2 regions of the Phreatobacter stygius genome follow, and region 1 is predicted to be linked to the other one. Evidence: predicted binding sites of a transcription regulator. Region 1 holds the regulator's gene; the other holds the start of a gene.
What was found. The regulator PhoB, encoded in region 1, activates phosphate uptake and scavenging genes when phosphate is short. The targets are predictions, from matches to a motif close to TGTCATNNANCTGTCAT.

Region 1 (5,641 bases):
TCTACAATCTCGCCGGCGACGGCACGCTGTCGCTCGCCGAGATTGCCGGGCGCATCGGCAAGCCCTATCTGCCGCTGCCGCCAGCCCTGCTGCGTGGCGTCCTGTGGTTCGCCAACCGGCTGAAACTGACCCCACTCGGCCCGGCCCAGGTGAATTTCCTGCAATACCGGCCGGTGCTGGCCAATGACCGCCTGAAGACCGGCTTCGGTTATGTGCCGGCCCTGTCGGCGGCGGAGGCCTTTGACCGCTATTGGCGTGCGAGGCCGGCATCATGACCTTCCTCGTCATCGGCGCGGGACCGGCCGGGCTTGCCACCGCCCGGGTGTTCAAGGCGGCCGGCCTGCCCTTCGAGGTGGTCGAGCGGCATGCCGATATCGGCGGCCAGTGGCTCTATGGCGCGCCATCGAGCGGGGTCTATGCCTCGACCCACCTGATCTCGTCGAAAACCACCACGGCCTTTGCCGACTATCCGATGCCGGAAGACTGGCCGGCCTATCCACATCACGCTCAGGTTCTCGATTATCTCAAGAATTTCACCCGCCATTTCGGCCTCTACCCGTCGATCCGTTTCAACCGGGCGGTGACCCGGCTGACCCGGCAGGAGGATGGCTGGCGGGCGAGCTTCGACGACGGCACGAGCCTCGACTACCAGGGCGTGGTCATTGCCAATGGTCATCTCACCGATCCCGAACTGCCGCAGATCCCCGGCAGCTTTTCCGGCGAGCTGATGCATTCCAAGACCTACAAGAACGCCGCGATCTTCAGCGGCAAGCGCGTGCTGATCGTCGGCATGGGCAATACCGGCTGCGACATCGCGGTCGATGCCGTTCATCGCGCCTCGAAAGTCTTGTGGTCGGTGCGCAGCGGCAATCATTTCGCCCCGAAATTCCTCCGCGGCAAGCCGGCGGACGAGGCCAATCACAAGGCGAAACTTGTGCTGCCGCGCCGGCTTCGCTCGATCCTGCACGAGGCGGTGCTGCGGTTTGTTGTCGGCTCACCGGAAGATTTCGGGCTGCCGCGCCCGGCGCACCGGCTTTACGATCGCACCCCGGTGGTCAATTCGCTGGTGCTGCAGCACCTCGGCCAGGGCGACATCGCCGTCCGGCCGCCGATCGAGGAGCTCGACGGCAACCGTGTCATCTTCACCGACGGCCAGACCGACGAGGTCGATCTCGTGCTGCTGGCCACCGGCTATCGGATCACCTTCCCGTTCCTGGACGAGGCCGGGCTGATACGCGAACTGAACTGGAAGGCGCCGGCGCCGCACCTGCACCTGAACATCTTCCCGCCCACCGATAACAACCTGTTCGTCGTCGGCATGATCGAAGGCGCGGGCATCGGCTGGCCCGGGCGCGACCTGCAGGCGAAGATCGTCGCGGCCTATCTGGCGGCCCGCAAGGACGCACCCGACAAGGCCCAGTCCTTCCGCCGGGAGATCAAGCGCCATTGCGCCGCGCCCCGCCCTCGGGATGCCGGCCCCCATGGCATCTTCATCGATTTTGTCGATTACAAGCGCGTGCTCGGCAAGGGGATCGAGCGGTTGAGCTGACCTCTTTCGGCCGCCCGACGGCGGCCGGCCTCAGGCCGCGCCGGCGAAACGCTCGTTGAACGCATAACCGGAGCCGCGCACGGTGCGAATCGGGTCGGCCTCGCGGCCACGCTTCACCGCCTTGCGCAGGCGTCCGATATGGACGTCGACAGTGCGCTCGTCGATATAAACGTCGCGGCCCCAGACGCCGTCGAGCAATTGCTCACGGGTATAGACGCGCCCCGGCGACTGCATGAGGAATTCCAGCAGGCGGAACTCGGTCGGGCCCAGCGTGATCTCGCGGCCCGAGCGGTGTACCCGGCGCGTCTCGCGGTCGAGTTCGATATCACCTGACTTCAGCAGGCTCGACAGATGCTCGGGCTTGGCCCGGCGGAGCAGCGCCCGGATCCGCGCCAGAAGCTCGGGCACCGAGAACGGCTTCACCACATAGTCGTCGGCGCCGGTGGCAAGCCCGCGCACGCGCTCGCCTTCCTCGCCGCGTGCGGTGAGCATGATCACCGGCAGGCGCTCGGTCTCGGCGCGCAGCCGGATGCGCCGGCAGAGCTCGATGCCCGACAGCCCCGGCAGCATCCAGTCGAGCAGCATCAGATCGGGGACCGCCTCGCGCAGACGCACCTCGGCCTCGTCGCCGCGCATCACCGTTTCGACGCGGTAGCCTTCGGCTTCGAGATTGTAGCGGAGGAGAACGGTGATCGGCTCTTCGTCCTCGACCACCATGATGCGTGCGATCATGAGAAAATCCTTCGCAGGTTAAGTTCCGGCCGCGACGATCGTCGTGGTGTCGAGCTTCGGCCGCTCTTCGGCGAGCGTCGTGCCATTGACCACGTAGTAGATCGTCTCGGCGATATTGGTGGCGTGGTCACCGATGCGCTCAAGGTTCTTGGCGCAGAACAGGAGATGCGTGCAGGCGCCAATATTGCGCGGGTCCTCGAGCATGTAGGTCAAGAGCTCGCGGAACAACGAATTGTAGAGGGCATCGATATCGCCGTCGGATTTCCACACTTCCAGGGCGGCCGCGACGTCGCGCTGCGAAAACGCGTCGAGCACTTCCTTGATCCGCTCGAGCGCGAGCCGGGCCATGGCGTCGAAACCACCGGTCACCTTGGGCAACGGCAACGAGCCGTTGATGGCGATGACCCGCTTGGCGATGTTCTTGGCGAGATCGGCAATGCGCTCCAGGTCGGCGGCGATGCGCAGGGCGCCGACAATCTCGCGCAGGTCGATCGCCATCGGCTGGCGCCTGGCGATCACCAGGATGCCGACCTCCTCGATCTCGCGCTGCATGGCGTCGATGGTCGGATCGGCGGCGCGCACCGTCGAGGCAAGCGCGACATCGCCGCGGATCAGCGCATCGATGGCGCCAACGATCTGTTTCTCGGTGAGTCCGCCCATTTCGGCGACGCGCTGCGCCAAGCCCTTCAGCTCGTTCTCGAATGCGCTGACGATGTGCTCGGTCATGCAGGTCTCCTGGGTGGGGCTGGCAAAGGGGGCTTTTCCCTACCCTGATATGACGACGGTTCTATGCTTGGGACGTGACACATCAATGACGATGAATCACACAATGCTTCAATTGCTTAGATGAGATGCGACAAGACCGCCGGCAAGCACCCGATGGCCGACTCGGCTATTCCGCCGCGGGCGGCACGCGGCGGGCCGGCATTTCGGCGACCGGCGCCTCGCCTTGTTCGGCCGCCGCCGCGGCGGCGGTCTCCAGGCGAACCGTGAAGGTCGCGCCGTCGCGTCCCTCGCTTTCGATCGCCAGGCGGCCACGATGGCGCTTGACGATATGTTTGACCAGCGCCAGGCCAAGGCCGGTGCCGCCCTTCTCGCGGCTCGACGCCACATCGACGCGATAGAAGCGTTCGGTCAGGCGCGGCAGATGTTCGGCCGGGATGCCCGGCCCGTGGTCGCGCACCGCGACCACCGCCTCGTCGCGCCGCTTGCCGCGCGGCTCGCGCTTCAGCGTGATCTCCACCGTCTTGCCCTCGGCGCCATATTTGATGGCGTTCTGGACCAGGTTCTCAAACAGCCGGAACAGCTCGTCCTGGTCGCCCGAGACCACCAGCGAAGGTTCGGCCGCCTCCACGCCGACGCTGACGCCGAGCGTTTGGGCATAAGGGCCGAGGCTGTCGCGCACCTGGCCGAGCAGCGGCACCAGGTCGATCAGCGCCACCGGCCGGACATGTTCGTTCAATTCGACCCGCGACAGCGACAGGAGGTCGTCGATCAGCCGTGCCATGCGATTGGCCTGGGCCAGCATGATCGCCAGGAACCGCTCGCGCGCCGCCGGATCGTTTTTCGCCGGCCCCTGGATGGTCTCGACGAAACCCACGACGGAGGCGAGCGGCGTCCTGAGCTCATGGCTCGCATTGGCGACGAAATCGGCGCGCAGACGCTCCAGCCGGCGCTCTTCGGTCAGGTCGCGCAGCGAGACCAGCACGAAATCGGGGCTGGCTTCCTCACGTGCCCTCACCGTCAGCGCGACCGGGGCGGCCTCGACCCGGAACCACCGGTTGACCGGCACCCGCTCGGTATAGTCGATCTCCTGGCTGGCATTGGTGGCGAGCGCCCGGCGCACCGCCTCGACCACCTCGGGCGTGCGCAGCGCCAGCGTCAGCGGTTCGCCGCGTTTCAGGCCGGGGACCAGATCGGTCGCCCGGGCATTGTGGCTGCGAACGATGAGCTTCGGATCGATCAGCATGGCCGGCGCCGGCAGGGCCGCGATCAGCCCTTCGATGGTCAGGTCGGTCAGCCGGGCGGCGCGGCGCGCCAGTTGTTCCGGATCCGGCGGAAGCGGCGCCACGCTGCGCCGGCGCACGATCAGCGCCGCGGCGGTCATCACCGCGACCGCTCCGATGGCATAAGGCCATTCGACCTTGCGCCAGGCGATCAGGACCGTGGCGACGAGGAAGGCCACGACCAGCAGCAGGGTGCGCCCTTGCCAGCCCTGTAGTCGCGGCGGTTCCAATTCGTCGTCCATGACTGTGTCCTAGAGCATTTTTGCGCGCGACGGAGCCCGGTTCGCACCAAGATTACGACGAAACGGGGCAATGAACGCCTCTTCGTTTCGACGAAACGACAGGACGTTCAGCGGCGAGCAAAGGTGACTGGCACGCCGATGCGACGGTTCGATGACATGGACGGTCGGCTTCAGTCGCGCCGGAACACGACGCTCGCCGCCCAGCCGGTGAACAGCGCCATGGCAGCGGCCGCCATGCCATAGATCAGCCCGTTGTCGCGGGCGGCATTGGCGACAAAGGCCTCGAAACCGGTCTTGGTCACTTCGAAATTGGTATTCTCGCGCGCCAGGATCACGCCGCCCGACATCAGGTAGATATCGACCTCGAAGGCGCCGACCGGCGTGTTGGAAACCACCGGAATGGTGGCGCGGAACAGGGTCGGCGTCAGGAAGGTGACGCCGGTCGGGTTCTCGCGAAACAGGCCGCGCGCCTGGTTGATCCTGAGGAAGGCTTCGCGAAAGGTCACGGTGCCTTCCGGATTGGTGCCCGGACGCGATGTCTGCAGCGCGATGCCCTGCAGGCCGATCTGCTGGCGCCGGCGCACGTCGAGATCGGCGAGCGCCTCGGCCGGCTTGTTCGACAACAATGTGTAGGAGGTCGGCACCTCGACGAATTCACGCGCGTCGGTGTTCATCCAGATCCCGAACACCCGGTCCTTCCGGCGCGTGATGATCTTGGCCCTCGGCCCGCGCACCACCACCGCCATGTCATAACCGCCCGATCGAGCGACGGTCTGGCTGTCACGCTCGATCGAGCCGAACAGCACGATTTCCGAGCCGACGAAATTGGACGTGATCTGCAACCGATGGGTCGAGAGCGAGGTGATCAGTGCCTCGGCCCGTGCGGCCGGGACGGCGGCGATCAAGGCGACGAGCGTCAGCACCAGCCGGATCATCTGACCACCCATTCCATGATCGTATTGGAAAAGGGGTCATCCGGCTTGAGCACCAGATCGACGAAGAAGCGGATGCCGACGGCGAGCACCACAAGGCCCAGCATCAGGCGCAGTTCCTCGCCTTTCATGGTCAGCGAGGTGCGCGCGCCGAACTGCGCGCCGATGACCCCGCCGATC
Region 2 (5,641 bases), 220 kb from region 1:
GGGCGATCATGTCGCGGGCGATCCGCATGTCGAGCGGCGGCAGCGCCAGGGCGCGATCCTTGATCAGTTCGACGGCCTTGCCGCCGCGCCCGAACAGCATGACCGAACCGAAGGTGCGGTCATCCGCGAGACCGGCGATCAGCTCGATGGCGCCCGGCCGATGGATCATCGGCTGCACCGTGACACCCTCGATCGTCGCTTTCGGCATGTCGCGCGCGATCCGCGTCAGCATGTCGGCCGCCGCCGCTTCGACCGCCTCGCGGGTCGCAAGCCCCAGTTGCACGCCGCCGACATCCGACTTGTGCACGATGTCGGGCGACAGGATCTTCACCGCGCAGGCATGGCCTTCGCTCAGGAATTCCACGGCATGGGCGCCGGCCTCCTCAGCCGTGCGCGCCGCGCGGATCGGGATGGTGGCGATGCCATAGGCGGCCAGGATGCGATCGACCAGGATCGGATCGAGCCAGCGCCGCCCGGCCCTGACGGTCTCCGATATCGCGGCGCGCAGCTTGGCAAGGTCGGCCGGCGGCACGATCTCGGCGCTCTCCGGCGTCTCCAGCAAGGCCGCCTGGCCGCGCGTATAACCCACCACATGCATGAAGCCGCGAATGGCCTCCGACTCGGTCGGGTAGCTCGGCAAGCCAGCCTCGGCGAAGATCGTCGTCGCTTCGTCCTGGTCGCCGAGCCAGACCGGGAAGACCGGCTTGACCCGGTCACCCCTGGCGCGCCTGGAGGTCACGACATGGGCGACCGCCGAGGCCGCCTCATGGCTCGGCAGCAGGGCGGTCGGGCAATTCATCACCAGGACCGCGTCGATATTGGGATCGTCGAGAGCGGCCTGCATGGCCTCGTCGTAACGGGCGGCATCGGCATCGCCGATGATGTCGATCGGATTGCCGTGCGACCAGATCGGCGGCATCGACACTTCGAGCCGGTTCAGGGTGGCGGTGCCGAGGTTGGCGAGCTTGCCGCCGCGATCCATCAGGCTGTCGACGGCCAGCACGCCGAGACCGCCGCCATTGGTGACGATGCCGAGACGGTCGCCGTGGAACGCGGTGAAGCGCGACAGCGTTTCGGCGGCCGCGATCAGCTCGTCGAGGTCGGCCACGCGTACCAGGCCGGCGCGGGCGAAGGCGGCGGCATAGACGTCGTCGGAGCCGGCGAGCGCGCCGGTATGCGAATGGGCCGCGTTGGCGGCGGCCCGGTGGCGACCGGATTTGAGCACGATCACCGGCTTCGACCGCGCCGCGGCCCGGGCCGAGGCCATGAACTTGCGCACGTCGGTGACCGCCTCGATGTAGAGCAGGATGGCGCGGCTGCGGTAGTCGGCGGCGAAATAGTCGAGACAGTCGCCGATATCGACATCCAGCTGGTCGCCGAGCGTGACCACGCCGGAAAAGCCGATATTGCGCATATGCGCCCATTCCAGCAGCGCCGCCGCGATCGCGCCGGATTGCGACACGAAGGCGAGCGAGCCGGGCTTGGCGCCACGCGAGGCGAAGCTCGCATCGACTTGGCCATGCGGCGCGATGACGCCGAAGCAGTTCGGCCCGACGATCCTGAGGCCATGGTCGCGCGCTGCCTTGGCGATCTTTTTCGCCGCGCTGTCATAGCCGTCTCGCTCGAGCGCCGAGATGACCACCGCCGCCGGCACGCCGAGGGCTGCCGCCTCGGCGACCAGCCCCGGAATGGTCCGGCCGGGCGTCGCCAGCACGACCAGATCCGGGACGGCCGGCAGGGCGCCAAGCGACGCGTAGCAGGTAAGCCCTTCGAGCTCCTGGTGATGCGGATTGACCGGAAACAGGCCACCGGCATAACCGGCCCGCCGCATATTGGCCAGCAGCGCCATGCCCATCGAGCGCGGCCGGTTGGTCGCGCCGACGATGGCCACCGATGACGGCGTGAAATAGCGATCGAGCCGGTAGAGAGACATGAGACCTCCCGGACGGACGGCATGCCCGGCGCGAAGCCGGACCTTGGCCTGATGCTGGAGGCTGGCTGACGCGGGATCAAGCCAACCGGATCGTCAGCGTTAAGCCTGCGGCGCCGTGACGCGCAAGTCGGAGTGCGGGATATCCGTTCCTGATCAGTCCCTGCCCTCGTATTTGTCCAGGAAGGCCTCGATGCCGAGCGCCCGGAAATCCGGCAAGGCAAGCCTCAGCCGCTCATGGCTCCAGTCCCACCAGGCCAGAGCCTGAAGCCGTTCGGCCGTCGGTTCGTCGAAGCGGCGACGGATCACCCGGGCCGGATTGCCGCCGACGATCGTATAGGGCGCGACATCCTTGGTGACGATGGCACCGGCCGCCACCACAGCGCCGGTGCCGACCGTGCGGCCGGCCAGCACCACCCCGCCATGGCCGATCCAGACATCATGGCCAATGGCCACGGCATGAGACCGGCGCCAGTCAAAAAAGCCGGCTTCGTCCGCTTCGCCGTCGAAATAGCGCGAAGCGCGATACAGGAAGTGGCTCTGGCTCGCCCGTTCGGTCGGGTGATTGCCCGGATTGATCCGGACGTGCGACGCGATCGAGCAGAACTTGCCGATCTCGGACATGTCGATCTGGCCGTCCTGGACGATGTAGGAATAGTCGCCCATCCCGGTCTCCGAGATCACCGTGCGTGCGCCGACCTCGGTATAGGCACCGAGGCGGCTGTTGCGGACGATCGCATCCGGGTGGATCGATGGCGCGAGGTCGAGCGTGGTCATGGGCGGTCTTTCTTCTGCGCGGATCGTGCCTTGGGTGGAAAACCACGGTCTTGCCGGCGCAAATGACATATCGATGACGTTTGAATGACAATCCAAAAGTAATCGAGACTGCCATTTGCTTTGCCCATGACGACCAACATCGTCACAAAACTGTTATTCGCCTGCCCTAGAGCCGAGACATGGAGACAAGCCGGCATCTGTTCGCCGCGTGCCGTGTTGTCTTGGTCCAAGGCTCAACCCATGCTCACCATCGACAAGGTCACCCGACGATTTGGCGCGAAAGCCGCCGTGTCGGACGTCTCCCTCGAAATCGCCGACGGCGCCTTCATTGGTGTGATTGGCCGTTCGGGTGCCGGAAAATCGACATTGCTGCGGATGATCAACCGCCTGCAGGAGCCGTCCGAAGGCCGCATCCTCTGCGACGGGCGCGACGTCACCGGCCTTCATGGCGCCGATCTGCGCGCCTGGCGCCAGTCCTGCGCCATGATCTTCCAGCAGTTCAACCTGGTCGGCCGCCTCGATGTGCTGACCAATGTGCTGATGGGCCGGCTCAACCATGTCGGCCAGGCTCGCGCCCTGTTGAAACTGTGGACAGCCGAGGACAAGGCCATCGCCCTGTCGGCGCTCGAACAGTTCGACATCGGGTCGCTGGCGAGCCAGCGTGCCGAGAGCCTGTCGGGCGGCCAGCAGCAGCGCGTGGCGATCGCCCGCGCCCTGGTCCAGGAACCGAAATTCATTCTCGCCGACGAGCCGATCGCCTCCCTCGACCCGCGCAACACCCGCATCGTGATGGACGCGCTGCAGCGGATCAACCGTCACTACGGCATCACGGTGATCTGCAATCTTCACTCGCTCGACCTGGCCAAGACCTATTGCGACCGGCTGGTCGGCATGGCCCAGGGCCGGGTCGTCTTCGACGGCGTGCCGGCCGAATTGACCAGCGCGGCCGCCCGCGAGCTCTACGGCATCGAAGCCGATGACGTCATCGACAGCCATACCCCCGTTCCCGCGGCGGCCGGCGTCTTCGCCACCGCCTGACCCGACGCTTTCCTCCCCATCCCGGAGACACGATCATGTTCAACCGTCGCAAAGTGCTGGCCGGCCTCGCCGGCCTCGCCCTTGCCGCCACCGCCGTCCAGGCCCAGACGCAGGGCTGGCAGAGCCGCTATCCCGAATTGGTGTTCGCCGTCATCCCGGCCGAGAACGCCTCGGGCGTGACCGAGCGCTACGGACCCTTCGTCGAATATCTGTCGCGCGAGCTCGGCACCAAGGTGACGCTGCGCATCGCCAATGACTATGCCGCGGTCATCGAGGGCCAGCGCGCCGGCCAGATCCATCTCGCCTATTACGGCCCGGCGTCCTACGTCCGCGCCCGCACCGTCACCAACGGCGTCGTCGACCCCTTCGTCACCTCGATCAATTCGGACGGTTCGATCGGCTATTATTCGGTGCTTTATGTGCGCGCCGACAATCCGGCGACAAAGATAGAGGACCTGCGCGGCAAGAACCTCTGTCTGGTCGATCCCAACTCGACCTCCGGCAACAACGTGCCGCGTTTTGCTCTGAGCAAGCTCGGCATCGCCAATCCCGACCAGTTCTTCGCCCGCGTCGTCTATGCCGGATCACATGAGAACGCCGTGACCGCCGTGCAGCAGGGCACCTGCGATGCCGCCTTCAACTGGTGGAACTCGGAGACCGACTCCAACCTCTCGCGCATGGCCAACAAGAACATGGTGCGTGCCGAGGACTTCAAGATGATCTTCAAGTCCGACCTGATCGCCGGTTCGCCTTATGCCTTCATCACCACCCTGCCGGAAGAGGCGCGGGCGGCCATCGTCAAGGCTTTCATGGAAGCGCCGGCCAGGGCCAAGGCCGCCTTCGACCGCCTGTCCGACGGCAAGGATCTCGGTTTCCACGCGGTCACCCATCGCGACTACGAGCCGATCGTCGAACTGCAGAAATTCGTCGATCAGATGCGCCGCGCGCGGACCTGACGTCCCCTCAAGCAACCTCCCGGGTGGGCCCGTTCGAGGCCCACCCTTTTTTTGTCGAGAAGAACCCAGGTTCATGGCGAGCGCCGTTCCACGCCTTCCCGATCAGCAGCTCGAGCCGCTGGCCCGCGCCTACCGGCAAGCGGTCGGCGCCAAGCGCCGACAGCTGATCCTGGGCCTTGTCCTGTTCGGCTGCGCCACCGTGCTGGCCGGCGTCGTGGCGGATGTCGACCTGTCGAAATTCATCACTAATCTCTGGCGCTTCTCCGACTATATCGGCCGCATCTTCATCCTCGATAATGGCCCGGCCGCCGGGCGCACGGTGCTGGCCGATCCGGCCGAATGGATGTGGGGGCTCGACAAGTGGCTGAAGCTGCTCGCCGAGACACTGCTGATCGCTTATGTCGGCACGGTGCTCGGCGCCATGGCCGGCTTCATACTGTGCTTCTTCTCGGCGGAAAATCTGACGCCGAACCGCTGGCTCCGCGGCGCCGCCAAACGCTTCCTGGAATTCTGCCGCACCGTCCCCGAGATCGTCTTCGCCCTGATCTTCGTGGTGTCCTTCGGCCTCGGCCCGGTGCCCGGCGTGCTCGCCATCGCCATTCATACCACCGGCGCGCTCGGCAAACTGTTCGCCGAAGTGGTCGAGAATATCGACATGAAACCGGTCGACGGCCTGACCGCGACCGGCGCCACCTGGGGCCAGACCGTGCGCTTCGCCGTGGTGCCGCAGGTCCTGTCGAATTTTGTCAGCTACGCGCTGCTGCGCTTCGAGGTGAATGTCCGCGGCGCCGCGGTCATGGGCTTTGTCGGCGCCGGCGGCATTGGCCAGGACCTGATCGAGGCGATCCGGAAATTCTACTATCCCGATGTCTCGGCGATCCTGGTGCTGATCATCCTGACCGTCATGATCATCGACCTCGGCACCGAGCGCGTCCGCCAT

Region 2: phnC (phosphonate ABC transporter ATP-binding protein) is a predicted target of PhoB. The motif match lies at 2,781-2,797, and genes of this name have one in related genera.

The regions. Positions count from the first base shown of each region.
Region 1 covers NZ_CP039690.1:1,186,455-1,192,095, forward strand. Annotated here, with positions in the region: gene E8M01_RS05520 (NAD-dependent epimerase/dehydratase family protein) at 1-275, shown strand, start outside; gene E8M01_RS05525 (flavin-containing monooxygenase) at 272-1,549, shown strand; gene phoB (phosphate regulon transcriptional regulator PhoB) at 1,580-2,281, opposite strand; gene phoU (phosphate signaling complex protein PhoU) at 2,300-3,007, opposite strand; gene E8M01_RS05540 (ATP-binding protein) at 3,174-4,529, opposite strand; gene E8M01_RS05545 (TIGR02186 family protein) at 4,700-5,476, opposite strand; gene E8M01_RS05550 (sulfite exporter TauE/SafE family protein) at 5,461-5,641, opposite strand, start outside.
Region 2 covers NZ_CP039690.1:1,408,586-1,414,226, forward strand. Annotated here, with positions in the region: gene E8M01_RS06455 (bifunctional acetate--CoA ligase family protein/GNAT family N-acetyltransferase) at 1-1,933, opposite strand, end outside; gene E8M01_RS06460 (LbetaH domain-containing protein) at 2,087-2,707, opposite strand; gene phnC (phosphonate ABC transporter ATP-binding protein) at 2,948-3,745, shown strand; gene phnD (phosphonate ABC transporter substrate-binding protein) at 3,781-4,701, shown strand; gene phnE (phosphonate ABC transporter, permease protein PhnE) at 4,775-5,641, shown strand, end outside.